One region of the Actinomadura sp. NPDC000600 genome, then DNA from elsewhere that is predicted to be linked to it. Evidence: riboswitches for the same ligand, from Rfam matches in the RefSeq annotation. Region 1 holds a riboswitch; each other region holds the start of a gene.

Region 1 (9,781 bases):
AGTCGTTGGCGTGGACCAGTTTCAGGCGGCCTTCGCCTACAGCGGCCACCAGGGCGTCGAGGGTGTCCTTGGCGCCGCCGGGGGCGGTCAGGTCGTGGCCGGCGGCCCAGGCGTGGCAGGTGTCGAAGCAGACGCCGAGCTTCGGGTGGTGGTCGAGGCGCTCGAAGAAGGGGCCCAGGTCCTGGACCTTGGCGCAGAGCATGTTGTTCTGGCCGGCCATGGGCTCCAGGAGCAGGTCGGGGCCGTCCTCGGGGATCTCGTCGAGGAGGGGGAGGACGTGGTCGCGGATCTGGGCCATGGCCTCGTCGTAGGTCCGGGTCACGGCGGAGCCGGTGTGGACGACGACGCCGCGGGCGCCGATGGCGCGGCCCCGGGTCAGGGAGTGGCGGACGGCCGCCAGCGACTTCTCCAGCGTCTCCGGGGTGGGGGAGCCGAGGTTGACCAGGTACGGGGCGTGCACGTAGACGGGGAGGCCGCCGTCCCGGAGCTTGGCGTCCTCGGCGGGCTTGCCCTCGGGCAGGGCCCAGCCGCGCGGGTTGGAGACGAACACCTGGACCGCCTCGGCGCCGATCTCCGCGGCGTACTTCAGGCCGCCGGTGGCGAGGCCGCCGGCCACGGGCACGTGTGCCCCGACGGGGCTGATGGGTGAGGTCATGGCGCGTTCAGACTAGCCGCTCAGGGACCCCGGACGATCGTGATGGTGGAGCCGCGCGGGGCCTCGCCGCTGTTCGGGGACTGGAAGCGCACGGTGTTGCCGCCGAAGCCCGTCACGTTCACCCGGAAGCCGGAGTCCTCCAGGGCGCGCTTGGCCTCGCCCACGCGGCGGCCGGTCAGGTCCGGGACGGGGACGTTCTGGCTGCCGTCGCCGTCCTTGCAGCCGATGTGGACGTCGCCGACGTCGAGGATGCAGTCGCGCTTGTTGACGACGATGGTGACCTCGTCGCCGCGGGAGACGCCGGTGCCCTCGGACGGGTCCTGGCTGATCACCGTGTCGGGCTGCTTGCCGTCCACCTGCTTCTTCTGGACGGTGACGTTCAGGCCCATGGAGCGCAGCTGGTTGGCGGCGGAGTCGCCGTTCTGGCCGAGGAGGCCGGGCATCGACATGCCGCTGGAGACGACGACGGCGACCGGCTCGTCGGGGGACTGCTTCTCGCCCGCGCCCGGGTCGGTGCTGATGACGTCGCCCCTGGCGACGGTCTGCGAGGGGGTGGTGCTCGTCCGGCCGACGGTGAAGCCCTTGTCCTCCAGGGTCTTCTTGGCGTCGGCGACGGACTTGCCCTCGACGTCGGGCACCTCGCGCGGCGTGATGCCCTTCGACGGCGTGAGCGTGACCGTCTGGCCCTTGGCGACGCGTGCGCCGGCGGGCGGGTCGGACTTGGCGACGCCGCCCTTGTGGACGCGGTCGCTGTAGACCGCCTTGGCGGTGCGCACGTCCAGGCCGTCGGACTCCAGCTGGTCGCGGGCGTCGGCGACCTTCATCCCGATGATCGAGGACGGGACGTGCTCGTACTGGCCGGACGTCTGGTACCAGACGGCCCAGCCGAGGATGACCGCCGCGATCAGCCCGAGGGCGACCATGACGTAGCGGCCGGTCAGGGCGCCGATCGCGCGGTCGGTGCGGGTGGGGCGCGGGACGTACTCGGGCGCCATGGTGTCGGCGTCCAGGAGGGCGGTGCGGCCGTGGGCGGGCGGCGGCGCCTCCAGCACGCTCGTGGCGTTGCGGGACGACTCCTCGACGCGCCGGTCGAAGTCGCGCGGCAGGCCGCCGAACACCTCGGCGACCTCGGCCAGGTACTGGTTCGCGTCCTGCGGGCGGCGGGCCGGGTCGTGGCTCGTGGCGTCGGTGACCAGGGCGTCCACCCGCGCGGGGATGCCGGGGACGACGCTCGACGGCGGCGGCACCGTCTCGTTCACGTGCTTGTAGGCGACGGCGAGGGGCGTGTCGCCCTGGTGCGGCAGCCGCCCGGTCATCAGCTCGAACAGCATGGTCCCGGCGGCGTACACGTCGGAGCGGACGTCGGCGTTGCCGGACAGCACCTGCTCGGGCGCCAGGTAGCCGACCGTTCCGATGATCATGCCGGTCTTGGTCATCTTGCTCGCGGTCTCGGCCCGCGCGAGGCCGAAGTCGGCGACCTTGACCTGGCCGTCCTCGGTGATCAGTACGTTCTCGGGCTTGACGTCGCGGTGCACCAGGCCGGCCCGGTGCGCGGCGCCGAGCGCGGCCAGCACCGGCTGCATGATCTCCAGGGCGGCGCGCGGGCCGAGCCTGCCGAGCGAGTTCAGCGCGTCGCGCAGGGTGCGGCCGGCGACGTACTCCATCACCAGGTAGACGTGCTCGCCGTCGGTGCGCTGGTCGTAGACGGCGACGACGTTCGGGTGGGACAGCGCCGCGGCCGCCTTGGCCTCGCCGATGAAGCGGGCGACGAAGTCCTCGTCGGAGGCGAGCCCCGCGTGCATCACCTTGATCGCGATGATGCGGTCGAGCCGGAGGTCGCGCGCGAGGTAGACCGTGGCCATGCCGCCGCGGGCGATGCGGGACTCAATGCGGTAGCGCCCGTCGAGCACCCGCCCGACGAGTGGATCAGCAACCGTCGTGTCCATCGATGCGAGTTTACGGGGGAATCCCCGCGGATCTCATCAGTCGCGAGTATGAGCATCGACGAGTCCGGAGGGCGACTCCTCCGGGGCGGCGGGTGCGGGAGCGACGGGCGGGACGCGGCGGCGGAGCGTCCGCGTGCTGCGGGAGACGGCCACGCCGGTGAGGCACAGCAGCCCGCCGCCGAGGGTGACCAGGCCGGGGACCTCGTCCAGGAACAGCCACGACATCATGACCACGAGGGCGGGCGCGGCGTAGGTGGTGGCGCCCATCTTCCCGGCGGACGTGCGGGCCAGCGCGTACCCCCAGGTCGTGAACGCGAGCGCGGTCGGGAAGACGCCCAGGTAGACCATGTTGAGGGTGGCGCCCGCGGGGGCGTCCGCGGCCTGCGAGACGAGCTGCCCGGAGAACGGCAGGCAGGCCGCCGCGCCGATCGCGCAGGCGAAGGTGGTGAACTGGAGCGACGACGCGTGCCTCAGCGCCGGCTTCTGGGCGACGACGCCCGCGGCGTAGGTGACCGCGGCCGCCAGGCAGAGCAGCACCCCGCCGACGGACGAGCGGCCCTCGCCCGACATCGACAGCCCCACGACGGCGGCGCCGGTGAACGAGACGGCCATGCCGAGCACCAGCCGGGACGACAGGCCCTCCTTCAGCAGCCAGCCGCCGAGCAGCGCGATGAGGATCGGCCCGATGTTGACGACGAGGGCGGCGGTGCCCGCGTCCACGAGCTGCTCGCCCCAGTTCAGCACGACCATGTAGCAGCCGAACCACAGGAGGCCCGCGGTGACGATGCCGGGCCAGGCCGCCTTGGGCGGCAGGCCCTCGCGCCGGACGAGCCAGAGCGCCCCCAGCACGACCGTCCCGGAAAGGAGGCGGCCGAGGGCGAGCGCGCCGGGGCTGTACTCGTCGCCCGCGCTGCGGATCGCGACGAAGGCCGAGGCCCAGAACACCACCGTGACCGTTGCCGCCGCCACCGCTAGCTTGTCGACGCGCGCGCCGCTTTCCTGCTGCATGTCACGCACCTTAGGTAGGGGATGTTTCCACCGACACCGAAGCGTTTCGCGCGGTTGCGGCTCCGGTGGACGGATTCAGTCTGTGGTGCCCGACATTTCAGGTCTAGCGAATATTTCTACAGGTGGGTCTTTAGCGTCGCTACGACGTCGCCAGGCCCTCGAACGGGGAGGACGCCTGGGCGTAGCGGCGCTTGGGGATGCGTCCGGCGAGCCGCGCGAGCCGCCCCGCCTCGACCGCGTGCCGCATCGCCGCGGCCATCCGCGCCGGGGACTGCGCGCGGGTGACGGCGGTCGCGAGGAGCACCGCGTCGCAGCCGAGCTCCATGGCGAGGGCGGCGTCCGACGCCGTGCCGAGCCCCGCGTCCAGGATCACCGGGACGTTCGCGCGCTCCACGATCAGCTCGATGTTGTGCGGATTGCGGATGCCGAGCCCCGACCCGATCGGGGAGCCGAGCGGCATCACGGCGGCGCAGCCGAGCTGCTCCAGCCGGTGCGCCAGCACCGGGTCGTCGTTGGTGTAGGGCAGGACGGTGAAGCCGTCGTCGACGAGCTGCTCGGCGGCCTCGACCAGCTCGATCGGGTCGGGCAGCAGCGTGCGCTCGTCGGCGATCACCTCCAGCTTGACCCAGTCGGTGCCGAGCGCCTCCCGGGCGAGCTTGGCGGTCAGGACGGCCTCGCCCGCGGTGAAGCAGCCGGCGGTGTTCGGCAGCACCCGGATGCCGCACTCGGCCAGCACGTCCAGCACCGAGCCGCGCGCGGCCGGGTCCACCCGGCGCATCGCGACCGTGGTGAGCGCGGTCCCCGACGCGGTGAGCGCCTCGCGCAGCACCGCCATGCTGGGCGCCCCGCCCGTGCCCATGATCAGCCGCGAGTCCAGCTCCTCGCCCGCGATGACCAGCCCGTCGGTGCCGGTGTTCCCTGTGCCGCTGTTCCTCGTGTCCATCCTCACCCTCCCTGGACCGCGGTCAGCACCTCGACGCGGTCGGCGTCCTTCAGGGGCGTGGCCTCCCAGGCCGAGCGCCGGACGACCTCGTCGTTCAGCGCCGCGGCCACGCCCGTCGCCGCGGCCGTGACGGACGCGACGACCTCGGCCACGCTCGCGCCCTCGGGCAGCTCGCGCGGCTCACCGTTGACGATCACCTTCATGCGCTCACCTCGGGGGAGAAGCGGTCGGGGGCGAACGGCCCGGCGACCTCGGGGACGGGCCCGTCCAGCAGCATCGCGGACAGGATGTCGGCGCTCACCGGCGTGAGCAGGATGCCGTTGCGGAAGTGCCCGGTGCCGACGAACAGCCCGGCCAGCGCGGTCGGCCCCATCACGGGCGCGTTGTCGGGGGAGCCGGGCCGCAGCCCGGCGGTGACCTCCGCGAACTCCAGCTCGGTGATGCCGGGCAGCAGCTCGCGGGCGTCGCGCAGCAGCTCCCACAGCCCGCCGGCGGTGACGCGCGTGTCGAAGCCCAGCTCCTCCTGCGTGGCGCCGAGGACGATCTCGCCGTCCGGGCGCGGCACCAGGTAGACCGAGGATCCCCGGACGAGGCCGCGGGTAGGCCGCCGCAGGAACGGCGTCCGGGTGCGCAGCCGGATCACCTGCCCCTTCACCGGGCGGACGGGTGGAACGGTCCCGAGGGGCAGCCCGCCGACGTCGCCCGACCACGGGCCCGCGGCCAGCAGCACCCGGTCCGCGCGGATCACGGTGCCGTCGTCCAGGCCGACTCCGACGGCCGCGTCGTTCTCGACGACGACGCGCGCGGCCCGCCGCCGGACGAGCCGGACGCCCAGCCGCTCGCACGCGGCCAGCAGCGCGGGGGCGAGCCTGCGGGGGTCGACCGATCCGTCCCGCGGAGCGAGCAGGCCGCCGCGCACGCCGGGCGCGAGCATCGGCTCCAGCCGCCGGCACTCCCGGCCGGTGAGCGCCTCCGCGGGGATGCCGAGGTGCTCCTGGAAGCGGCGCAGGTCGTCCAGGTACCGCAGGTCGTCGGAGTCGAACGCGACCTCGATGATCCCGTCGGTGCGGTAGCCGGTCTCCAGGCCGGTCAGCTCCTCCAGCTCCGCGACGAACGCGCCGTAGCGGTCGCGGGAGGCGAGGCCGAGCCGCAGCAGCGGCTCCTCGCCGTAGGTCAGCTCGCTGACGGGGGTCAGCATGCCCGCCGCGACGGAGGAGGCGCCCGACGCGGGCGCGGGGTCGACGAGGGTGACGGCGGCGCCGCCGGCGGCGGTGCGCCAGGCGGTGGCCAGGCCGACCACCCCGGCGCCGATGATCGCTATCTCCATGCGCGCTCCCTTCGCCGGCATGATCCGGATCAGGTCCTGGCGGTCGGCGGCCCGTTCAGCCGCCCTCTCAGCCCGGTCGCACCGGACTCCCGCGCTTTGTTCTGTTCTGTGCAGGTTTCTGCTCGTCACCACCTTACGACCTCGGGGGAGCGGGCGGCTGATTGGACACCTGTCCACCCACCTGTCCGTCCGCGGAACGCGGGCCGTTAATGTGGCCTTCCATGGACAGGGTCATCGTCGTGGGTGGTGGGCTGGCCGGCGTGCGCGCCGTGGAGGCCCTGAGGAGCAAGGGGTACGAGGGCGCGCTGACCCTCCTGTCGGCGGAACGGCACCGGCCCTACGACCGGCCGCCGCTGTCGAAGGCCGTCCTCGCGGGAGAGTCCGACGACACGACCGTGGACGCCGACTGGGACGCGCTGCGCTGCGAGCTGCTGCTCGGCGAGCGCGCCACCGGTCTGCGGCTGGACGAGCCCGGACGCGGCGGGACGGTGGCCTCCACGGCGGGCGACCTCCCCTTCGACGGCCTGGTGATCGCGACCGGCGCCGCCCCGATCACCCTGCCCGGGGACGGGCGCCAGCACGTGCTGCGCACCATCGACGAGGCCCGCGACCTGCGCGCCCGGCTCGTCCCGGGCGCCCGCATCGTGATCGTCGGGGCGGGCTGGATCGGCGCCGAGGTCGCCACCACCGCGGCCCGCAAGGGCTGCGCGGTCACCGTCGTCGAGGCGGCCGACACGCCCCTGGCGGGCGCGGTCGGGCCCGAGGTCGGCGCGCTCACCGCCCCCTGGTACGCGGAGGCCGGCGTCGAGCTGCGGACCGGGGTCAAGGTCGCCGAGGTGCGCGAGGGCGGCCTCGCCCTCGCCGGGGGCGGGCGCATCGACGCCGACGAGGTGGTAGTGGGCATCGGGGTCAGGCCCGTCCTGTCGTGGCTTGAGGGCTCGGGGCTGCTGCTGGAGCGCGGCGTCGTGACCGACGGCTCGTTCCGGACCTACGCGGGCGAGGAGGCCCCCGGCGCGCTGCGCCCGGACGTCGTCGCGGTCGGCGACTGCGCCGCCTGGTGGTCGCACCGGTACGGCCGGCGGCTCCTCGTCGAGCACTGGGACACCGCCCTGAACGCCCCCGAGACCGCCGCCCTGGCCCTCCTCGGCCGGGAGGCCGTCTACGACGCCGCCCCGTACTTCTGGTCGGAGCAGTTCGGGCGCATGGTCCAGTACGCGGGCGACCACTCGGCGTCCGAGCGGCTCGTGCGCCGGGGCGACCCGTCCGGCCGCAAGTGGGCGCTGGTGTGGCTGACCGGCGACCGCCTCGACGCGGTCCTCACCGTCGACCGGCCCCGCGACCTGGTGCAGGCGCGGCGGGTGATCGCGGCGGGGACGCCCGTGGATCCGGAGGCGATCGCCGACCCGGACGTGCCCGTCCGGCAGGCCGTTCGCGGATAGCGATCGGCGATGGAGGGTAACGGCTGCGCACCGGGTTTGAGTCTTCCGAAGGCGTGGTAGCAAGGGGGCGTGACGCAGATGCACGCAACCGTTGACAGCGCACTGGACCCCCGCACCGACGCCCTGGCCGGCGAGTGGCTCACCCTCAAGGAGACCGCCGACAGGCTCGGGATCAAGCCCAACCGGATCAAGCAGCTCATCCACGAGCACCGCATCCTCGCGGTGCGCCGGGGCGGGGAGCCGATGGTCCCCGCGGCCTTCATCAAGGACGGCCAGGTCATGAAGGGTCTGCCCGGCACGCTGACCCTCCTGTCGGACGCCGGCTTCGACGACGCCGAGACGATCCGGTGGCTGTTCACGGCCGACGACACGCTGCCGGGGACGCCGGTGGACGCGCTCACCGAGAACCGGGGGACCGAGGTCCGCCGCCGCGCCCAGGCGCTCGCCTTCTAGGCCGCCTCCGGCGCCGTACGACGCACGTGACACGATCGCGGGGTCGCGCGCGGGAGGTCAGCACGCGCGCGATCCCTTGATCATCTGTCGAAAGGACGTTCCCCGGCCGTGTCCAGGCATCTCCCGTCCGAGCACGCCGTCGCGCTGCGCGCCCGGCTCAGCCGCGCCCGCCTCTACCTCTGCACGGACGCGCGGGAGCGCCAGGGGGACCTGCCGGCCTTCCTCGACGCCGTGCTCGCGAACGGCGTCGACATCGTCCAACTCCGCCAGAAGGGCCTGGAGGCCCGGCAGGAGACGGCCCACCTGGAGGTGTTCCGCGCGGCGTGCGAGCGGCACGGGGCGCTGCTGGCCGTCAACGACCGCGCCGACATCGCGCACGCCGTCGGCGCGGACGTGCTGCACCTCGGCCAGGACGACCTGCCCGTGCCCGCCGCCCGCGAGATCGTCGGGGGCGACATGCTGATCGGCCGGTCGACGCACTCCGGGGAGCAGGCGTCGGCGGCGGCGGCCGAGCCCGGCGCCGACTACTTCTGCGCGGGCCCGGTGTGGCCCACGCCGACCAAGCCCGGCCGTCCCGCGCCCGGCCCCAAGCTGCTGGAGTACGTCGCGGCGCAGCGCGTCGCGCGGCCGTGGTTCGCGATCGGCGGCATCGACCTCGGCAACCTGGACGAGGTCCTCGCCGCGGGCGCGGAGCGCGTCGTGGTGGTCCGGGCGATCACCGAGGCCGGTGACCCGGGCGCCGCCGCGGCGGAGTTCGCGCGCCGGCTGGCCGCCCGGCCGCTCGGCACGGCCTGACCGGAACGATCGGAACAGCACGGGCGGATCCGTGCGAATTGCCGCGGATCACGGTGCGGACTCCGGCCGGATCGCCGACAATGGGGATCATGAGCGTGGGACCCGACGACGACCGCACGGTCGAGCTGGACGACGACCTGGAGATCCTGCCGGACCAGACGTCCGACGACACCGACACCGGGTGGGGCGAGTGGCGCGCCGGCGGCGACGACGACTCGCGCCTGCTGGAGGACCGCCCGCCGCACTGGTGACGGGCCCTTCTGCTCGGACCGGGACGCCGCTCAGACCAGGACGCCGAGCAGGAACCCGGCCGCCACGACGGCGCCGAGCGCGACCATCATCCGCCACCGGTAGCGCGGGATCCGCGTCGGGCGCGGCTTCGGCGCCGGGGCCTGCCCCTCGCGCAGCGCCCGGACGATCTGCGGCGCCGTCGGGCGCGCGGCGGGGTTCTTGTCCAGGCAGCGGGCCGCGAGCTCGCGCAGCGGGCCCTCCATGTCGCCGAGGTCGGGCCGGCGCGACGTCACGCGCCGCATCACGGCCGCGCTCGGCCCGGTCCCGAACGGCGGCCGCCCCGTCGCGGCGAACACCATCGTGGCGCCCCACGCGAACACGTCGGCGGGCGGCCCGACCGGCTCGTCCTCGATCTGCTCGGGCGCCATGTAGGCGGGCGTCCCGACCGGGCCGGTGGTCAGCGGGGTCGCGTCGGCGGTGCGGGCGATGCCGAAGTCGATGACCTTGGCGCCGTCCGGGCCGAGCAGCACGTTCCCGGGCTTGAAGTCGCGGTGCACGATCCCGGCGCGGTGGATCGCGGCGAGCGCGGCGGCGGTGCGCAGCGCGAGCTTGCGGAGCCGCGGCGGGGCGAGCGGGCCGCGGTCGGCGACGACGTCCTGGAGCGAGGGCCCCTCGACGAACTCGCTGACGATGTAGGGGCGGTCGCCGGTCATGTCGGCGTCCAGGACGCGGGCCGTGTGCCGCCCGGAGACCCGCAGGGCCGCGTCCGCCTCCTTGACGAAGCGGCTGCGCGCCCGCTGCCCGGCCGCGACGCCGCCGCGCAGCAGCTTGACGGTGACGAGTTCGCCGTCGCCGTCCCGGCCGAGGTAGACGACGCCCTGGCCGCCCTCGCCGAGGCGTCCGAGCAGCGTGTACTCGCCGAGGCCGCGCGGGTCGTCGGGACCGAGCGGGGCGTCGGGCCGGTGGTCGCAGCCGTGCGCGGGC
Region 2 (9,781 bases), on a different contig from region 1:
TGCGGTCACGCGGCGTCGAGGTCCTGTACGTGACGGAGCTGCTCCAGGACGCCCTGGAGTACGAGGCCGCGCGGGACCAGGCGATCGCGGACGCCATCGTCGACCTGCGCCTCGGCGACCAGCTCCGCCGCGTCGTCGAGGACCACCTGCGCGGCCTCCACCCGGAGAACCTCGCGCACACGCTGATCGCCGGGCTCGCGCACGAGGAGCTGAAGGCCGGGCACGGCCTCGTCTACCGGCTGATGGACGAGCAGGACTTCATCGTCGACCCGCTGCCGGGCCTGCTGTTCACCCGCGACAACAGCACCTGGATCGGCGACCGCGTGGCGGTGACGAGCCTCGCGATGGAGGCGCGCCGGCGCGAGTCGGCCCTCACCGGCCTGATCTACGCGCACCACCCGAGGTTCGCCGGTGTGGAGCCGGTGTACACCCCCTCCCTTGAGCATCTGGAGGGCGGGGACGTCCTGCTCCTGCGGCCGGGCGTGATCGCGGTCGGCACCGGCGAGCGGACCACCCCGGCGGGCGTCGAGCGCCTGGCCCGCCAGGTGATCGGGGCCGGGCTCGCCCACACCGTGCTGGCCGTGCCGATCGCGCAGGAGCGCGCGACCATGCACCTCGACACCGTCTGCACGATGGTCGACGTCGACACCGTCGTGATGTACCCGCCGGTGGCGCACTCGCTGACCGCCTACACGGTGACGCTGGCCGACGGGGACCTGCGCGTCGCCGAGCCGCGCCCGTTCCTCCAGGCCGCGGCCGACGCGATGGGCCTGGACCACCTAAAGGTGATCGACACCGGGCTCGACCCGGTCACCGCCGAGCGCGAGCAGTGGGACGACGGGAACAACACGCTCGCCGTGGCCCCGCGCCTGTGCGTCGCCTACGAGCGCAACATCGAGACCAACGCGCAGCTGGAGGCTTCGGGGATCGAGGTCATCCGGATCAGCGGCAGCGAGCTGGGGACGGGGCGCGGCGGCCCTCGCTGCATGTCCTGCCCGATCCTGCGCGAGGAGATCTGAGCTCCGGACGGCCGGAGGCATCCGGGCATCCGGGGTCGACGGGGTCGGGCGGCGGGCGCGAGAACGGCACCGCGATGCCCTGCGAAGTGGGGGTTTAGCGCCCTTCCCGGCGCCGGGGGCTCAAGGCGCGCGGCGCCGGGAAGGACCGACAACGCCCGCGATGTCGACGGGGGCACGACATCGCCCGGGCGTTGCAGAGGACCATACAAGGTCGGGCGGGGTTCCTTCCAGGCAGGGTCGCTCTATGCCGGATATGCCCGGCTCGGAGCCACTTCACTCCTGGTTCCGTTACAAAGGTCCTCTCCGGGCTCGTCCAGCAGGTCCGGAAAGGCGGACAAATCCGGGGCGACGGCGTGCATCCCGGCGGGGGCGGCCATCCGCTCGTCGCCGGGCGTCCTGGGCGCCCTCAGGACGGCCCAGACCGTCGTGGTGCCGTCTTCGTGGCGCACCCCCCAGCCCTCGGACAGGGCCTCGACGATGCCGAGCCCCCTGCCGCCGAGCGAGGAGAGCGTGCCCGGACCGCGGCGCGGCTCGGTCATCGCGCCGCCGTCGCTGACCTCGAGTTCGAGGAGGTCGCCGCGGCACAGCCAGCACACCTTCACCTGGCCGGACGGGAGCGGCCGCGCGTGCCGCAGGGCGTTGCTGAGCAGCTCGCTGATGATGACGCTGGCGTCGTCGACGATCGAGTCGTAGACGCCCGAGTCGGCCAGCTCAGAGCTGAGGCGCCTGCGGGCGACCGCGACGCTGGACGGTGCGTGTGGCAGCAGTACGACGCTCGACGCCCTCACCTCCCCGATGCTCCGCTCTCTCGGACGAGTCCCGTCATCGCTCTTCCGGTACGACCGAAATGCCCTGATGGCCATGGCCGGAAACCCGAACGGTTCAGTTCACCACCTGCACAACGAGTCATCGGCCGTCCGGTCACGGTGATCACCCCCGGATCGGAATCTCGTCCCCAAACGGCGACCAACCAAGGACCTATCCAGCCAACGGCGGATTTACTCCTCGCACACGCGTTTCGTCCATCACACCCCGCTGCCGCCGCACTTCTCCGCACCAACCCAGCCTGCCCGCCGCCGGGACCGCCGAAAGCCCTGGTCACGCCCGTCTCACCGGGCCACCAGGGACGGACTGTCCGCGCGGTAAGCCGGCGCCGGATCAGCCGGCCGAGCGCAGCACGAGCCGCATGCACGTGCCCTCGCCCGCCCGCGCGCCACCTGCGGGTCCGCGCCCCTCGCTCACGGCCAGTAGCCGAGTGGTTCGTTCCATATCGGCCGGTTCTGCCGCCATCGTCCCGTTAAGCGGCTTTTGAACGGACTCTATGTGAGATGTCTCACGTCCCGCGGGATGGGCGGAGATCGTGCCGCCCTGCGCCTCGGTCAGCCGTTTCACGATGTACAGGCCGAGCCCGATCCCGCCGAACCGGCGGCGGTCCCCGGCGTCCCCCTGGACGAACCGCTCGAAGATCCGCTCATGGTCGCCGAGCGGGATGCCGATGCCCTCGTCGGAGACCGTGACGACGATGTCGGGGCCCTCGCAGCGGGCCCGGACGCGCACCGTCCCGCCGTCCGGGGAGTACTTGAACGCGTTCTCCAGCAGCTGGCCGAGGACGATGTCGGTGGCCATCGCGTCCCCGCGGCACGGCGGCAGCTCCGGGTCGATGTCCAGCTCCACCCGGTGCAGCGGCGACAGCGAGCGGAACCCGGCGACCACGCCCTCCAGGACGCGGACGAGGTCGAACGACTCGATCGCCACGGCCAGCTCGTCGGCGCCGGCGCGGGAGCCGAGCAGCAGGTGCTCGACGAGCCGGCCGAGCGACTGGGCGCGCTCGGCGATGGTGGCGACGGCGGCGCGCCGGTCGGTGTCGGTCAGCTCGTCCCACCGGTTGACCAGCGTGGAGGCGAACCCCTGCACGACCGTGATCGGGGTCCGCAGCTCGTGGCTGGTCGTGGCGAGGAACAGGTCCTTGGCCTCCTCCAGCGCCTTGGCCTCCGAGACGTCGCGGAAGTCGACGACCAGCTCGCCGGTCTCCTCGATCTCGGCGGCCAGCACGTTCAGCCACCTCCCCGACTCCAGGCGGAACGTGAGCATCTCGCCGAGCGCGGGCATGTCGAACGGCAGCGGGCGGCCGAGCGCGTCCTCCGGCGGGATGCCGGTGAGGGTGTGCGCGGCGTGGTTCCAGTGCCGGACGACGAGGTCGTGGTCGAGCACGGCGATGCCGTCGGCGCTGGAGTCGATGACGGCGCGCTCGTGCGCCCGCTGCCGGACGACCTCCGCGTAGGCGACGGCGTTGCCGACCGCGACCCCGGCATGCCCGGCGAGCAGCTCCAGCAGCTCCAGCTCGGTGTGCCCGACCTTGCGCCCGGAGAACAGCGCGTACAGCGCGCCGTACGGCCGGTTCTGCAGGTACGACAGGCCGAGCGCGATCGTGTGCAGGCCGGGCAGCTCCGACCAGATCAGGTCGCCGAGGCGCCGCTCCCCCGTCGCGAGCTTGACGGTCTTGCCCGACCGCAGCAGCTCCCCGACCAGGCTCGGCCGCAGCTCGGCCGACCTGCCGCGCATCCGCTCCGGCAGCCCGGACATGCTGACCAGCCGCAGCCGCTCGCCCTCGATCTTGACGAACCCGCCGGCGTCGGCGCCGGTCAGCTCGATGAGCGCGGCGGTGATCCGGTCGAGCACCACGGCGAGGTCGAGTTCGGCGCCGAGGTCGGCGACGATGTCGTTCAGCCGCCGGACGAGCCGGGCCCGCTCGGTCATGCGGTGCTGGAGGATCTCGTCGTCCTCGACCGGGTGGTACACCCCGACCCAGCCGAGCAGCGTGCCGTTCGGGTCCTTCAGCAGGCTCGTGTCGATGCGCACGTCGATGAGCCGGCCGTCGCGGTGGAAGCGGCGGGTCGCGATCGAGATCTGCCCGCCGTCGGCCTCGCCCTCTCCGCCGCGCCGGGTGAGGAGCCGCTCCTGGACGGCGTTGTGCTCGGCCTTCAGCTCGTCCGGGACGATGGGCGGGACGCGGCCGATCACCTCGGCGGCCGTCCAGCCGAACATGCGCTCGGCCGCCGGGTTCCACACGGTGACCCGGTGCCGCTGGTCCACGGCCACGATCGCGTCCGCGGCGCTCTCGATGACGGCCCGCGCGATCGGATCGTGCACGTGCTGATACACGTCTGTCATCGTGCCACCGCACTCCGGCGTACCGCCGGGCAACTTGCGTCGGAACTTGCTGCCGACCCAAACCTTACCGTTTGGTAAGCCTGCCGATGAGCAGGGCCGCGACCCCTGCCACCAGGAACGACAGCAGCGAGGCGCTCATCCAGGTCTGCGGCGTGAAGTGCAGCGCGTCCCGGACACCGGACCAAAGCTCGGTCCAGCGGGCCACGGTGCCGGGGTTCACGAGCTGGTACACGACGAACCCCGCCGCCCATGCGGCGATCATGCCCCAGCGGGACGGCGCCGTCCGCGAGACGTCCCAGCCGGCGCGGTCCCGGCCGCGGCCGAGGAAGAAGTCGGCCGCCAGGACGCCGAGCATCGGCACGAACACCGAGCCGATCAGCGAGAGGAAGCCCGCGTAGTCGCCGATGTCCAGGACCAGTGCGAGCACGGTGATGAGGATGCCGAGCCCGACGCTCAGCACCCGGCGGTCGGCCCGGGGGAACAGGTTCTGGATCGACACCGCGGTGGAGTAGGTGTCGGCGAACGACTGGTCGGCCTCCCGCAGCACGAACACCGCGAAGAAGACCACGCCCAGCGAGGCGCCCAGGAACGGGTCGAAGACCTTGCCCGAGTCGCCCGCGACCAGTGCGAGCGCGAGCAGGCCGAGGACGTAGGCGACGATCTGCGTGACGGAGTAGCCGACGGCCGCGGCGCCGAACGCCCCGCGCTCGGTGCGCGCGTGCCGGGTGTAGTCGGCGGCGACCGGCACCCAGGAGATCGACACGGCCAGCGCGGCGTCCGCGCCGACCCAGAACCCGCCCCACGAGCCCTGGTTCAGGTCGGGCAGCGGCTCCCGGACGAGCCGGACGTAGAAGTAGACGAGCGCGATCGCCACCGCGACGGTCACGTAGCGGCGCAGCAGCCGCACCGAGCCGAGCGGCCACACCGTCAGCACGGTCGTGATCGCGCCCGCCGCGACGACGTAGCCCCAGCGGGGGACGCCGTCCCACAGCTCGCGGGCCGCGTCGGCGATGACGATCAGCTCGAACGTGCCCCAGCCGACGAGCTGGGCGATGTTGAGGACGGTCGGCGCGTACGACAGCCGCGCGCCGAACAGGCCGCGCAGCAGCACCATCGCGGGCTGGCCGGTGCGCGCGCCGGGGACGGCGGCGAGGCCGAGCATCAGCCCGCCGAGTGCCGTTCCCACGGCCATCGCGACGATGCCCGCCATGATCGAGATGGTGGGCCGGCCGGCGGCGTCCGGCGCGAGGACGGTGTAGGCGCCGGAGAAGGCCAGGAGGCTGACGCCGAGGTTCCCCCAGAAGGCGCTCTGGTCCCAGAATCCGAGGACCTTGGGGGCGGGCTCGTCGAGGGTGAACGGGACCTCGTCGCGGACGCGCTCGTCCTGAGGGCGCTTTTCGACGTCGGACGTCACGGGACACACTCCCTACGCCGGCATTACCCGGACAGGTTCATGCGGTCGGCGACGCCTTGGAGGCCGCCCTCTCAGCCCGGCTGTGGCCCGAGCTCCCGCGGTTATCGGTCAGGCCCGATCGTACAACCGCCCGTCACGCCCCAAAAGGGGGCATCCGGGTCAGATCACTCGACGGCCGGTCAGATCACGCGACGAAGGGCGGGCCGTCCCCGGTCCCCTCCATCGGGCGGCCGGCCCGGGCCCACCCGTGCATGCCGTCGCCGACGTTGCGCGCCAGCCAGCCCGCCTGGTTCAGCGCGACCGTCACCTGCGCGGACCGCGCCCCGGACCGGCAGATCACATAGACCTCCCGGTCACGCGGGATCTCCCCGGCGCGGTCGCCGAGCCGGCTCATGGGGATGTGGACCGCCTCGGGCGCGTGGCCCGCCTCCCACTCGTCCTGTTCGCGGACGTCCAGCAGGTAGCCGTCCTGCGGGACCTCCGCGGCGACCACGGCCGGCACGTCTTCCCCGAAATTCATCACACCCCCCATGGAACCGCGCGAAGCCCCCCTGCGTCGAATCACGCATGCGGTATCGGACGCTCCTTTTCGCAGCGCCCGGGCTGGCCTTGCTCCTGTCCATGGCCGCCTGCGGCGACGAACAGGCAAACGGAAACCCCGCCGGAGCGCCTTCGGGCACGACGTCCGTGCAGCCGTCCGGCTCACCGGCGGACACACTCACCGTGCAGGTCAAGGCCTCCAAGGAGGCGCCCGCCAAGACCTGGCGACTGACCTGCGGCCCGCCCGGCGGCGACCATCCCCAGGCGGCCGGCGCCTGCGCGGCCCTCACCAAGGTCAAGGATCCCTTCAAACCCGTCCCCAAGGACCAGATGTGCACCAAGATCTACGGCGGTCCGGAGATCGCCACGGTCAAGGGCACCTGGGAGGGGAAGCAGGTCGACACCACGTTCACCCGCGATGACGGCTGCCAGCTGCACCGCTGGAGCCAGATCGGCCCGGTCTTCGGGAACGTCCCGAAGGTCCGCTGAACCCGGCGGACGAGCCATCCCCGTTCCGGCTCCGTCCGCGACCCACTGAGTCAGGCCCCGGCGCCCGCCGGGGCCTGACGCGTCTCAGTTCCCGCCCCCGCCCCCGCCCGCCGGAGCGGCGGGGTCAGAGCAGGCCGCCGATGCTGCGGTTCTGGGAGACGGCTGTGTCGAACGCGAGGGGGCACGCCAGCACGAGCGTGCGCATCGGCTCCTGCAACTGGACGTGCATGCGCAGGACGTACCGGTCGGCCCCGGTGAACATCTGGGACAGGAACTCGCCCATCCCGGCGAAGCCGCGCTGGATCCGGGCGATCTCCTGCTGCCGCCAGTCGGTGATCCGGCCGCCCAGCAGTTCGTAGTAGCCGAGCTGCCGCTCGTGCGGGTCGAGGATCTCCCAGCCGCGCATCGCCCGCTTGCGCAGGTGCCCGATCAGCCCGCCCTGCGGGGTCAGCACCTGCATCATGGGCGTGCCCATGAACCCGTACGGCTTGTAGAAGAGGAAGTACGGCATGCCGTCGGGCCGGAGGATCGACAGCTTCCGCTCTGCCTTGGTCTGGCTGCCCTGGCTCATCACGCGCAGGGCCTTCTTCGCGCCGCTCACGCCCTCTTCCCGGACGTACGCCGCGGGCTGCCCCTGCGGGCTCCAGATCGTGTAGTTCGCCTCGGTCGAGAAGAACTGCGCCGGCTGGTCGTAGACGAGGATCGGCGATCCGTACAGGTCGGCGGGCTGCTGCGGCGGCCGCTGGTGGTGGACCTGGGGGTGCTGGGGCACGGGATAGCCGGCGTGCTGCGGCGCCGGGTAGCCGCCCTGCTGCTGCGGCGGGTAGCCGGGGGCCTGCGGCGGATATCCGTAGCCGGGAGGCGGGGCGGCAGGCGCGTACGGAGGAGCGGGCGCGCCGCCGGGCGGAGGCGCGCCGTAGGGCGGCGGCGGAGCGCCGCGACCAGGGCCGCCGGGCGGGGCTGGTGGGGGCGGGGGGTATCCCATGGCGGCTCCTGAGAAGGCGATCACCGCGGTCGACGCGCGACACGATACGCCCGGACCGCCGGGCCCACAGCCGGATTCGCCCGGTCCTACTTGAGGAGGCGGGACATGCGGCGGTCGGCGAGCGGTTTGCCGCCCGTCTGGCAGGTGGGGCAGTACTGGAGCGCCGAGTCGGCGAACGACACCTCGCGGACCGTGTCCCCGCACACCGGGCACTTCTGGCCGGCGCGCCCGTGCACCCGCAGGCCGGTCTTCTTCTCGCCCTTGAGGTCCTGCGCCTCCAGGCCGCGCGAGCGCTCCACCGCGTCCCGCAGCGTGGTGACGATCGCCTCGTGCAGGACGGCGACGTCCTCCTCGGTCAGCGAAGAGGCGATCTTGAACGGGGACATCCGGGCGGCGTGCAGCACCTCGTCGGAGTAGGCGTTGCCGATGCCCGCGATCACCTTCTGGTCGCGCAGCAGCCCCTTGATCTGCGTGCGCTTGCCGTGGACGATCTCGCCCAGCGCCGCGGGGGTGAACGCGTCGTCCAGCGGGTCGGGGCCAAGGGAGGCCACGCCGGGCACGTCCTTCGGGTCGCGGACGACGTAGACGGCGAGCCCCTTCTTGGTGCCCGCCTCGGTGAGGTCGAAGCCCGAGCCGTCGTCCAGGTGCACGCGCAGGGCGAGCGGGTTCTTGCCTCCGGGCCGGACGGGCTTGGCCGGGATCTCGTCGCGCCACCGGAGCCAGCCCGCGCGGGCGAGGTGGACGACGAGGTGCAGCCCGTCGACGTCCAGGTCGAGGAACTTGCCGTGCCGGGCCGCGCCGGTGACGGTCAGCCCGCCGAGCGCGGTCACCGGCGGGTCGTAGGTCTTCAGCGCGGAGACGGCGAGAACATCGACGCGGGCGACGGCGTGGCCGACCGCGCGCTCCCGCAGGAAGCCCGCCAGCGCCTCCACCTCAGGTAGCTCAGGCATGGCTTCAGTATCCGCGACGAGCAGCGCCGCCGGAACGTTCGTCCACAGCCCTGTGGACACCTGTGGAAAACCCTGGGGGCGATGTGACCCGGATCTCGGAATCGCTGATACCCCCCTGGGGTTGTCACAGGTATCCGGTTATGGCAGCATGAGGCCGAAGAGATACCCCCTAGGGGTAATTGACCCGAAGGAGACGACGATGAGCACCGCCACCTACACCGTCAGCGGGATGACCTGCGGCCACTGCGTGAGCTCGGTGACCGAGGAGGTCGAGCAGATCGCCGGCGTGACCGGCGTGGACGTCGACCTCCAGACCGGCAAGGTCACCGTGACCAGCGAGACGCCCCTCGACGACGCCCAGGTGAAGGACGCCGTCGAGGAGGCCGGATACCAGCTGACCTCATGAGCGGACCGCACCTCGCCTCCGGGCGGGGTGCGCCCCTCGGACATCGAGTGGAGTGAAACGGCATGAACAGCGCGACCAGGCTGGGGGCCTACGCCGTGGGACTGGCGGTCGTCTTCGGCGGCGCCGCGGGCGTCGGCAAGATCGTCGGGCCCGTGGGCGGGACGGCGGAGATGGCGTCCCATGAGACCGGCGGGGGCCACGGCGGTGCGGGCGGAGGCGAGCACGGGGGCGGAGGCCACGAGAGCGCGGCGTCCCTCGTGCCGGGCGGCCTCCAGGTGTCGGAGGACGGCTTCACGCTCGTCCCGCAGCGGACGGTCCTCACCCCCGGCGAGAAGACGGACTTCCGGTTCACCATCAACGGGCCGGACGGCAAGCCCGTCACCGGGTTCAAGCCGCTGCACGGCAAGCTCCTGCACCTGATCGTGGCGCGGCGTGACCTGTCCGGCTTCCAGCACCTGCACCCGACCGAGGCCGGGGGCGGCGTCTGGACCGTCCCGATCACGCTGGCCAAGCCCGGCGCGTACCGGTTCTTCACCGACATCCAGCCGGAGGGCGCGAAGCGGCAGCTCACGCTCGGCGCCGACGTCTTCGCCCCCGGCGACCTGAAGCCGGCGCCGCTGCCGGAGCCCGAGCAGGTCGCGAAGGTGGACGGCTACGAGGTGCGCCTCACCGGCGGCCTCACTCCCGGCAGGTCCAGCGAGCTGACCCTCACCGTGAGCAAGGACGGCAGGCCGGTCACCGACCTGGAGCCGTACCTGGAGGCGTACGGGCACCTCGTCGCGCTGCGGCAGGGCGACCTCGCCTACC
Region 3 (9,781 bases), on a different contig from region 1:
CCCGGGACGGGCACGCCGGCGAGGTCTACGAGGTGACCGGCCCGCGGGCGCTCACGTTCGCCGAGGCGGTCGCCGAGATCGGCCGCGCCGCCGGGCGCGGGATCGCCTTCGTCCCCGTCGGCGCGGACGACCACGCGGCGGCCCTCCGGGAGCACGGCGTGCCCGAGGACGTCATCGCCCTCCTGACCTACCTGTTCACCACCGTGCTGGACGGCCGCAACGCCCGGCCCGCCGACGGCGTCGAGCGGGCCCTCGGCCGCAAGCCGCGGGACTTCTCCGAGTACGCGCGCGACGCCGCCGCCAGCGGCATCTGGAACCACTGACCCGAGGACCTGACCATCATGAAATCGTCTCTCGCGGGCGTCTCCGCGACCCTTTCCATCATCATGGCGGCCGGGATGGCCGGAACGTTCTTCGGCTTCTCCACCGGGGTGATGCCCGGTCTGAACGCGGCCCGCCCCGCGTCGGCCGTCGACGCCATGCAGGGCATCAACCAGCGGATCCAGAACCCGGTCTTCGTGGCGATGTTCCTCCTGGTGCCCGTCCTGGCGGCGGCGGCGGGAGTGCTGCTGCTCACCATGGACCAGAAGTCGGCGGCCCTGCTCTTCTTCGCCGCGGCCGGACTGTACTTCGTGGGCGCGCTCCTTCCGAGCTTCGCGGTGAACATCCCGATGAACAACGACCTGGACGGCGTCACGATCCCGAAGGACGCGTCCGGGGCGGCGAGGATCTGGTCGGACTACTCCGGCCGCTGGACGGCGTGGAACACCGTCCGGGCCGTGTTCAGCTGGGCGAGCCTCCTCGCGATGAGCCTGGCCGTCTACGTCTGGGGCAAGGACGGCTGACCCGGGCCGGCGGCGCCGAGGGCCCGTGCTCCCTTCCCGGAGCACGGGCCCCGAGCCGCGCTCACGGGAGCAGCACGCCCCAGTGGACGCCCCACGGGACGAAGACCGCGCCGGCGGCCAGCAGCAGCCCGAGCCGCACGCGCTCGCCGCGGGGGACGGCCGCCCCCGTCCGGCGCCACGCCAGCGTCGTTCCGGCCGCCGCCACGACCGTCGCCGCGGCGAGCCCCTGGAGGACCAGCCACGGCAGCGGCCTGCCGCCGAGGACGGGACCGGGGCTCGGATCGCTGCCCGCGACGAGGGACAGGAGGTAGACGACCGGGCCGAAGGCGGCGACGAGTCCGGCCCCGGCGAGCAGCCGGGCCCAGCGGCTCACCGGCCGCACCCTCCGCCCGCGCAGCCTGCGCACGAGCGCGGCCAGCGGGTAGGCGAGGAATCCCACGAGGAAGAGCACGGCCGCCGCCAGGTGCACCCACCGCGACTCCCACCACGCCAGCGGGGGCACCTCGGTGCTGGCGTGCGCCTGGTGGGGCGGGGTCGCCGCCCCACCAGGCGGCGTCGCCGTGTCGGCCGCGGGGGGCTTGCCGCTCGTGACGTCGCGCACCCAGGCGCCGACGAGGTCGGCGTAGCCGGGTGCGAGTTCGGGGCCGCGGGTGATCCCGCCGTCCGGGGTCAGGTGCGCGGCGTGGTCGGCTCCGGCGAAGAACCGGAAGGTGCAGTGGTCGTTGCCGCCCCGCCTCAGGGCCTTCGCGAACAGCGGCGGATTGTCCTCGGGCGGGGTCTGCAGGTCGTGCTCGCCCCAGACGCCGAGCAGGGGCTGCCGCACGCGCGCCAGCACGGCCGGCGCGTCGAAGTAGGCCTCGGCGAACACGCCGGCGTCGCCGGCGAGCCGGGCCAGGGCCGGCTTGCCGCGGTCGATCAGCGACCCCGAGACGCCGACCCTGCGCAGGTCGGAGACCTCGTTCCAGGTCTGCTGGCGGATCGGCGTCATGGCGTTGCCGCCGACGACGATCACGAAGGCCGCCTCGGCCGAGCGGGACGCGGCGAGCGGCGCGACCCAGCCGCCCTCGCTGAGCCCCCACAGGCCGACCTTCCTGGGGTCGACGCCGGGGCGGGCGCGCAGGGCCCGCAGCCCGCCGAGCGCGTCCTCGGCGAGCTCGGAGTAGTCGCGGCGCAGTGCGGTGTACCCCGCCGACCTCTTGTCGTAGATCAGCACGGCGAGGCCGCGCCGCGCGAACTCCGTCGCCTCGGTGAGCAGGTGCTCGCGCGGCACCCCGGCGCCGGACCCGGTGACGAGCACGACGCCGGGACGGGGCGGCCCCTTCACCGCCGGGGCGAGGACCGTGCCGTACAGGGTCAGCCCGCCCGCGCCCGTGAAGGCCACGTCCGTCGAGGTCAGGCCGGGCGGTGCGGGGATCCGGCCCGGGCCGCCGCCGGCGCCGGCCCGGGCGGGCGCGGCCCAGAAGGCGCCGAGCAGCAGCGCCAGGAGGAGGGTCATCGCGGTTCTCATGGCGGCGACCCTAGAACTACAGAGAAACCTCTGCAAAGACTTCTCTGCAAATATACGTCTGCGGTACTAGGCTTCTCCCCATGAAGGACGAGGAGGAGCCCGTCGTCCTGGACGACCCGGGGCGCATGAAGGCGCTGAGCCACCCGCTGCGGCGCCGGATCCTGCACCGGCTGCAGGTGCACGGCCCCGCGACGTCCACGACGATCGGCGAGGCGCTCGGCGCCAACACCGGCACGACCAGCTACCACCTGCGCCAGTTGGAGAAGCACGGGTTCATCGAGGAGATCCCGGAGCGTTCGGGCGGCCGGGAGCGCTGGTGGCGCCGGACCGAGGGGCTCCGCGACATCCGCGCGCCCCACCCCGGCTCCCTCCCGCCCGAGGACAGGCCGGTCCTGGCCGAGTTGATGCGGGTCGGCCACGCCGAGGACATGGAGCTGTTCGCCGGGCTCCCCGCCGCCTACGAGCGGGACCAGGCCTGGGCGCGGATGTCGCGGGGTTTCGCCCACATGACCGAGGAGGGCCTGGCCGAGTTCTTCGAGGCCTATATCCGCCTGCTGCACGAGCACGCGCACAGCCGGGAGGACGCGCCGCCGGGCGCCCGCCCCGTCCACATCCGCCTGTTCACCCTCCCCGCCGACGGCGACTGAGGCGCGGCGGGGCTTACGATCGCTGAATGGGCGGCGTCTACGCGATCAGCGACCTGCACGTGGGGTTCCCGGAGAACCGCGCGTTCGTCGAGGGGCTGCGGCCCGCGTCCGAGGACGACTGGCTGATCGTGGCGGGCGACGTCGGCGAGCGCTTCGCCGACGTCGAGTGGACGCTCCGCACCCTCGCCGGACGCTTCGCCACCGTGCTCTGGGTCCCCGGCAACCACGAGCTGTGGACCGTCAAGGGCGATCCCGTGCAGCTGCGCGGCGAGGCCCGCTACCGCCGGCTCGTCGACATGTGCCGCGGCCTCGGCGTGCTGACCCCCGAGGACCCCTACCCCGTCTGGGACGGACCTGACGGCGCCGTCACGGTCGCGCCGCTGTTCATCCTGTACGACTACACGTTCCGACCGGACGGGACGTCCACCAAGGAGGAGGCCCTCAAGGTCGCGCACGAGGCGGGCGTCGTGTGCACCGACGAGGTCTACCTGCACCCCGATCCGCATCCCGGCCGGGACGCCTGGTGCGACGCCAGGATCGACTACACCGAGCGGCGCCTGTCCGCCCTGGAGCCGGGGACGAGGACCGTCCTGGTCAACCACTGGCCGCTCGTCCGCGAACCCACCCGCGTCCTGTGGTACCCCGAGTTCGCCCAGTGGTGCGGCACCGAGCGGACCGCGGACTGGCACAGCCGGTTCGGGGCGGTCTCCGTCGTGTACGGGCACCTGCACATCCCCCGGACGATCTGGACCGACGGCGTCCCGCACATCGAGGTGTCGGTCGGCTATCCGCGCGAGTGGCGGCGGCGGGCCGACGCCCCGCGCGGTCCCCGCCGCGTCCTGCCCGACCCGGAGACGTCCTGACCGCCGCGATCGGCCGGTCCTAGCGCGCGCCGCCCGGCACCACTCCGGCGGCGGCGAGCGACAGCATCCGGCCGGCGGCGCCGGGGTCCCTCTCGGCGACCGTCGCGATCGCGCCCGCGAGCCCCAGCACGTCGCCGAACGCGGCGTCCGCGGGCGCGTCCCCGGCGCGCTGCGCGCGGGCGAGCAGCGCCGCGCCCGCCTCGAACATCGCCGTGCGGGAGCCCGAGTCCTCCAGCCGGGGGTCGCGCAGCGACACCACCGCCGAGGCCGCCATCCCCGGGAACGCCGTGACCTCCGAGACGAACGTCCGCAGCCAGGCCAGCAGCGCCTCGCCGGGGGAGGGGGAGTCCAGCAGGTCGCGCGCGGCGGCCGCCAGCCCGTCGTAGACGTCGGCGAGCAGGGCCTCCAGGAGGTCCTGCCGGGTGGGGAAGTGGCGGTAGAGCGTTCCGATGCCGACGCCCGCGAGCCGCGCGACGCCCTCCAGGGAGGCGCCCGCGCCCCGGCTCTGGAAGGTCTCCCGCGCCGCGGCGAGCAGCCGCGCGCGGTTGCGCCGCACGTCCGCGCGCACCGCACGCGCCTTCGGCGTGTCGTCGCTGGTCACCTGGGTCGTCGATCCTTCCGGCGGGTGGAGCGGGCCTGCGGCTATCGGAGGGATCCGCGGCTTTGGAACGGTCCTTCGATCCTAGCCGCGCCGCCGCCGCGCCCCCGCGCCGGGATGCGCCCTGACCTGCCAGGGCCCGCCGCGCACGGTGCGCGGCGGGCCCGTCGGCGCCCCGGGCGGCGCCCCTCCGGCCCTCCGGCCGGTCAGCTCCCGGCGGGTGAGACCGGGAGGTGCAGGCGGCCGCCGGAGGCCTTGAACTCCTCGGCCTTCTCCCGCATCCCGGCGGCGAGGGCCTCCTCGTCGCCCAGGCCGCGATCGGCCGCGTACCGCCGCACGTCCCGCGTGATCTTCATGGAGCAGAAGTGCGGGCCGCACATCGAGCAGAAGTGCGCGGTCTTCGCCGGCGCGGCCGGGAGCGTCGCGTCATGGAAGGCCCGCGCGGTGCCGGGGTCGAGGGACAGCTCGAACTGGTCCTCCCAGCGGAAGTCGAACCGCGCCTCCGACAGCGCGTCGTCCCACGCCCGCGCGCCCGGGTGGCCCTTGGCGAGGTCCGCGGCGTGCGCGGCGATCTTGTAGGCGATCACGCCGGCCTTGACGTCGTCGCGGTCCGGCAGCCCGAGGTGCTCCTTCGGCGTGACGTAGCAGAGCATCGCGGTGCCGTGCCAGCCGATCATCGCGGCCCCGATCGCGGAGGTGATGTGGTCGTAGCCGGGCGCGATGTCGGTGGTCAGCGGCCCGAGGGTGTAGAACGGCGCCCCGTCGCACCACTCCTGCTGCAGGTCCACGTTCTCCTTGATCTTGTGCATGGGGACGTGCCCGGGGCCCTCGTTCATCACCTGGGTGCCGAACCGCGCGGCGATCCGCGTCAGCTCGCCCTGGGTGCGCAGCTCGGCGAACTGGGCCTCGTCGTTGGCGTCCGCTATGGAGCCCGGGCGCAGGCCGTCCCCGAGCGACCAGGTCACGTCGTAGGCGGCGAAGATCTCGCACAGCTCCTCGAAGTGGGTGTAGAGGAAGTTCTCCTCGTGGTGCGCCAGGCACCAGGCCGCCATGATCGACCCGCCCCGGGACACGATCCCCGTCTTGCGCCGCGCCGTCAGCGGGACGTACGACAGCAGCACCCCGGCGTGGACGGTCATGTAGTCCACGCCCTGCTCCGCCTGCTCGATCACGGTGTCGCGGAACACCTCGTAGGTGAGCTCCGCCGGGTCGCCGCCGACCTTCTCCACCGCCTGGTACAGCGGGACGGTCCCCACCGGCACGGGCGAGTTGCGCAGGATCCACTCACGCGTGGTGTGGATGTCCCGCCCCGTCGACAGGTCCATGATCGTGTCGGCGCCCCAGCGGGTGGCCCACGTCATCTTCTCGACCTCGTCCTCGATCGAGGACGCGACCGCCGAGTTGCCGATGTTCGCGTTGACCTTGACCAGGAAGTCGCGTCCGATGACCATCGGCTCGATCTCGGGATGGTTGACGTTGGCGGGCAGCACCGCGCGCCCCGCCGCCAGCGCGTCCCGGACGGCCTCCGGGGCCACGCCCTCGCGCAGCGCGGCGAACTCCATCTCCGGCGTGATCTCCCCGCGCCGCGCGTAGGCCCGCTGGGTCACCGCGCCGCCGGTGCCGCGCCGCGGCCGCCGGGGCAGGGAGCCCTCGCCGTCGGCCTGCGGGAGGCCTCCCGCGCCCCCGGGGAAGGCGGTGGGCGACGGCCGGCGCCCGTCGTCCTCGGGGCGCGCCGCCCGCCCCTCGTACGGGGCGGTGTCGCCGCGCTCGGCGATCCAGGCCTCCCGCAGCGGCGGCAGCCCGCGGCGCACGTCGGTCCGCTGGTCGGGGTCGGTGTACGGCCCGGACGTGTCGTACAGGACGACGACGTCGCCGTTGGTCAGCGCCACCTCCCGCATCGGGACCCGGAGCTCCGGGCGCGAGCCCTGGAGGTAGGTCTTGCGGGCAGCTGGAACCACAGGTTCGGTCATGACGACTCGATCTCTCCCTACGCCGGCATTACCCGGTCAGGTTCATGCGGTCAGCGGCCGTCCCAGCCGCTATCTCAGCCCGGTTCGCCGGACCCCCGCGATCTGTCGTCCCCGACGTTAACCCGCGCCGCCCCCGTTGCCGCAACCGCCGTCCGCGGGGTAGAACGCGCCCGCGCGGAGCCTCTGGGAAGATCGCGGCATGTCCCACGTCGACAGGGAAGTCACGCTCACACCGGTCGGGCACGTCTCCTCGCCGCTCACCGACCGCGCGGCGGCGCCGAAGCAGGGCACCGAAGGCGCCCCCGAGGCCTGGCTGGTCTTCGAACCGGCCTACCGCGCCGCCCTCGACGGGCTCCGCCCCGGCGACCGGATCATCGTGCTCACCTGGCTGCACCAGGCGTCGCGCGAGGTCCTGCGGACGCGGCCGCGCAACGACCCGGCCAACCCCGAGACCGGCGTGTTCGCGACCCGCTCGCCGGACCGGCCGAATCCGGTCGGCCTGCATCCGGTCGAGATCCTCCAGGTCAGCGGGCGGCGGCTGCGCGTCCGCGACATGGAGGCCGTGGACGGGACGCCCATCCTGGACGTCAAGCCCGTCATCTGACCGGCTCCGGCCGCCCGGCTAGCGGCGGCCCGGGCGGAACGCGACCGGCAGCGCGAGGGCCAGGGTGCGGAGCGGGTCCGGGGCGGACGGCGACCGCTCCAGCCGGACCTCGTCTCGGTCGCCCTCGCCGCCGGTGCCCAGCGCGGCCGAGCGCCGGCCGTCGATGCCGGTGACGACGAGGCCGCCGCCGGTCTCGCGCGTGCTGCCGAGGAGCATCCCGCCGGCGGTGTGGAAGGACGGCTCGCGCGGGCCGCGCAGGAACCCGAGGGTGCGCCCGGCGGGGTCGAGGACGCGCACGCGGTCGCGGCCCGGCAACCGGGAGGGGCCCCGGACCACCAGCAGCGCGGCGGCGTGGGGGTCGCGCAGCACGACGGTCCTCCGGCCGCGCCGCCGGCAGGCCACGGCGAGGACCGCGCCGCCGTCCCGGTCGCGGTACCGGCCCCTGCCGTCCACGGCGATCTGCGGGGCACGGGCCAGGGCGCCGGCCGCGGGCGGCGGGACCTCCTCGCCCTCGTCGTCGACGACGCGCCAGGCCGCGCCGAGGGTCTCGGCGGTCGCGGTCCGCACGGCTTGGAGCCATCCGGAGGGGAGCGTCCGGTCCCTGAGCAGGGCGACCGCCTTCCCGTCCACCGGGGCGACGGCCTCGACGCCCGGCGCCCGCTCCGGGTCGAGCCAGAGCGTCCACACGGGGTCGCTTACCGGCCACCTGATCCCCACCGCGTCCACCGCTCCGGCCGGGACGCGCGCCTCCGGCCCGCTTCGGCGGAGAACCACACCCTCCGCGTCGATGGTGACGACGAGGCGGGTCAGGTGGAGGCGGACGGCCCAGAGGACGGCGGCGAGGGAGGCCAGAAGGCAGCCGCCGCCGCACAGCAGCAGGGCCCCGCGGGCACTCTCCGGCTCCCAGGACCCGAGGCCGGAGCGGGCCGCCGGCAGGGCGGCGGCGCCGACCGCGAGCGCGGCGAGCAGGAGGCCGAGCGGCCGGCGGTACGCTCGCGCGCCGAGCGTGATCCGTAGTCCGGGCGGGGGGACGGCGGGCGGGGGGACGGACAACTGTCGGCCCTTCGTGACGGGGTTTGCAGAACTATAGGGCGGCCCCGCGGCGCCGCACGGGGCCCGGCGCGAAAGATCGTCCGCGCGGGCGAGGACCGCTGCGCGGGTCGCGCGCACGTGGGGGAGAATGATCGCGTGCTGACGGTGCCCCGGGTCGACGCGACGGTGAAGGACGCTTCGGCGGCGGCGGTGCTGGCGGTGGCCGCGACCGCGGCGGCGGTGCTGTGGCCGGGCGTCCGGGAGCTGGACGCCCCGGGCGCGCTCCTGCTGGTGGCGGCGCACGTGCCGCTCGCGGTGATCCGGCGCCGGCCGGCCTCGGGCCTGGCGGCGCTGGTGGTCCTGGTACTGCCCTACCACCTCGCCCAGTACCAGCACCACGCGCTGGTGCCGGCCGAGGTCGTCGCCCTGTTCGCCTACGCGGTGCTCGGGCGCAGGGTGCGGGTCGTGCTCGGCGTCGCGGCGTCCCTGCTCGCCGTGTGCGTGGTCGGCATGGCGATGCGGGCGGGCGGCGGCTCGCTGCGCGAGCAGATCGCGGTCATCGAGGCCGTGGTGTCGGTCGTGATCGCCGTCCAGGTGCGGCGGGTGCACCGCGCGCGGCTCGCGACGATCACCGAGCGGGCCGAGCGCGCCGAGCGGACGCGGGAGGAGGAGGCGCGGCGGCGGGTCGCCGAGGAGCGCCTGCGGATCGCCCGCGACCTGCACGACCTCCTCGCGCACAGCATCACCCTCATCGGCGTCCAGGCCGGCGCGGCGGCCCACCTCGTGCGCGGGGACCGGCCCCTCGACCGGGACGAGCTGGCCGACGCGCTCGCGTCCATCGCCTCGACCTGCCGGGACGCCAGGACCGAGCTGCGCGGCACCCTCCAGGTCCTGCGCGGCACGGACGTGGGCGCCCCCTCGACGCTGCCGGGCCCGCACGGAATCGGCGACCTCGTGCGCGCGGCGCGCGGCGGCGGCGTGGACGTCGACCTCCGGGACGGGGACGTCGGGACGCTGCCGCCGGAGACGGGCGTCGCGGCGTACCGTATCGTCCAGGAGGCCCTGACCAACGTTGTCAAGCACGCCGCCGCGAAGCGCGCGACGGTGAGCCTGGAGCGGGACGGCGCGGGGCTCGTCGTCCGGGTCGCGGACGACGGCAGGGGCCCGTCCGGCGCCCCGCCCGAGGGCTTCGGGATCCTCGGCATGATCGAGAGGGCGCGCAGCGTAGGCGGGACGTTGGACGCGGGGCCGGGCGAGTCCGGCGGGTTCGTCGTCACGGCCGTCCTGCCGCTCGCGGACGCCGCGGCGCCGCACCGGGCGTGACGCGAGCCCCGGCGGGAATCCGGTAGCGCACGTTCGCCGGGACCCTCCCGACTCCGACCCGGACGCCGCCGGGGGGCTTTCCACCCCTTACGGATAGGGTCAGGATCAAGGGGACCAGGGGAGGCGAACGGGTCGGTGAGCACTTTGCAGGAGGCCCCGCAGGACCGGATCTTCACGGTGCCCAACATCCTGAGCCTCGCCCGGCTCCTGGGCGTCCCGCTGTTCCTGTGGCTCGTGCTGGCCGAGGCGGACTGGTGGGCGCTCGGCCTGCTGGTGTTCGCGGGCCTGTCGGACTGGCTGGACGGGAAGCTCGCACGCGCGCTGAACCAGACGAGCAGGCTCGGCACCGTGCTCGACCCGGCCGCCGACCGCCTCTACATCCTGGCCACGCT

What was found. Region 1 has a riboswitch for thiamine pyrophosphate ahead of thiO (glycine oxidase ThiO). Riboswitches for the same ligand answer to the same signal wherever they lie in the genome.
Region 2: linked by a shared signal. The riboswitch ahead of ABWI07_RS25620 (purine-cytosine permease family protein) and the one ahead of thiO (glycine oxidase ThiO) in region 1 are both predicted to bind thiamine pyrophosphate.
Region 3: linked by a shared signal. The riboswitch ahead of thiC (phosphomethylpyrimidine synthase ThiC) and the one ahead of thiO (glycine oxidase ThiO) in region 1 are both predicted to bind thiamine pyrophosphate.

The regions. Positions count from the first base shown of each region.
Region 1 covers NZ_JBEUPD010000036.1:78,090-87,870, forward strand. The annotation lists gene ABWI07_RS35890 (deoxyribonuclease IV) at 1-655, opposite strand, end outside; gene pknB (Stk1 family PASTA domain-containing Ser/Thr kinase) at 676-2,601, opposite strand; gene ABWI07_RS35900 (DMT family transporter) at 2,638-3,609, opposite strand; gene ABWI07_RS35905 (thiazole synthase) at 3,749-4,552, opposite strand; gene thiS (sulfur carrier protein ThiS) at 4,555-4,755, opposite strand; gene thiO (glycine oxidase ThiO) at 4,752-5,879, opposite strand; TPP riboswitch at 5,869-5,982, opposite strand; gene ABWI07_RS35920 (NAD(P)/FAD-dependent oxidoreductase) at 6,101-7,318, shown strand; gene ABWI07_RS35925 (Rv2175c family DNA-binding protein) at 7,397-7,771, shown strand; gene thiE (thiamine phosphate synthase) at 7,880-8,566, shown strand; gene ABWI07_RS35935 (hypothetical protein) at 8,656-8,817, shown strand; partial or broken gene ABWI07_RS35940 (serine/threonine-protein kinase) at 8,848-9,781, opposite strand, start outside.
Region 2 covers NZ_JBEUPD010000018.1:167,350-177,130, reverse strand. The annotation lists gene ABWI07_RS25635 (arginine deiminase) at 1-1,019, shown strand, start outside; gene ABWI07_RS25630 (ATP-binding protein) at 1,262-1,807, opposite strand; gene ABWI07_RS25625 (sensor histidine kinase) at 2,178-4,190, opposite strand; gene ABWI07_RS25620 (purine-cytosine permease family protein) at 4,255-5,604, opposite strand; TPP riboswitch at 5,597-5,713, opposite strand; gene ABWI07_RS25615 (rhodanese-like domain-containing protein) at 5,789-6,124, opposite strand; gene ABWI07_RS25610 (SSI family serine proteinase inhibitor) at 6,328-6,633, shown strand; gene ABWI07_RS25605 (hypothetical protein) at 6,758-7,618, opposite strand; gene ABWI07_RS25600 (Fpg/Nei family DNA glycosylase) at 7,705-8,568, opposite strand; gene ABWI07_RS25595 (heavy-metal-associated domain-containing protein) at 8,768-8,974, shown strand; gene ABWI07_RS25590 (DUF8832 domain-containing protein) at 9,037-9,781, shown strand, end outside.
Region 3 covers NZ_JBEUPD010000055.1:8,476-18,256, reverse strand. The annotation lists gene ABWI07_RS41115 (NAD(P)H-binding protein) at 1-323, shown strand, start outside; gene ABWI07_RS41110 (anthrone oxygenase family protein) at 342-845, shown strand; gene ABWI07_RS41105 (alpha/beta hydrolase family protein) at 907-2,352, opposite strand; gene ABWI07_RS41100 (ArsR/SmtB family transcription factor) at 2,433-2,999, shown strand; gene ABWI07_RS41095 (metallophosphoesterase family protein) at 3,026-3,862, shown strand; gene ABWI07_RS41090 (TetR/AcrR family transcriptional regulator) at 3,882-4,463, opposite strand; gene thiC (phosphomethylpyrimidine synthase ThiC) at 4,667-6,430, opposite strand; TPP riboswitch at 6,426-6,539, opposite strand; gene tsaA (tRNA (N6-threonylcarbamoyladenosine(37)-N6)-methyltransferase TrmO) at 6,630-7,034, shown strand; gene ABWI07_RS41075 (hypothetical protein) at 7,053-8,087, opposite strand; gene ABWI07_RS41070 (sensor histidine kinase) at 8,223-9,389, shown strand; gene clsA (cardiolipin synthase ClsA) at 9,525-9,781, shown strand, end outside.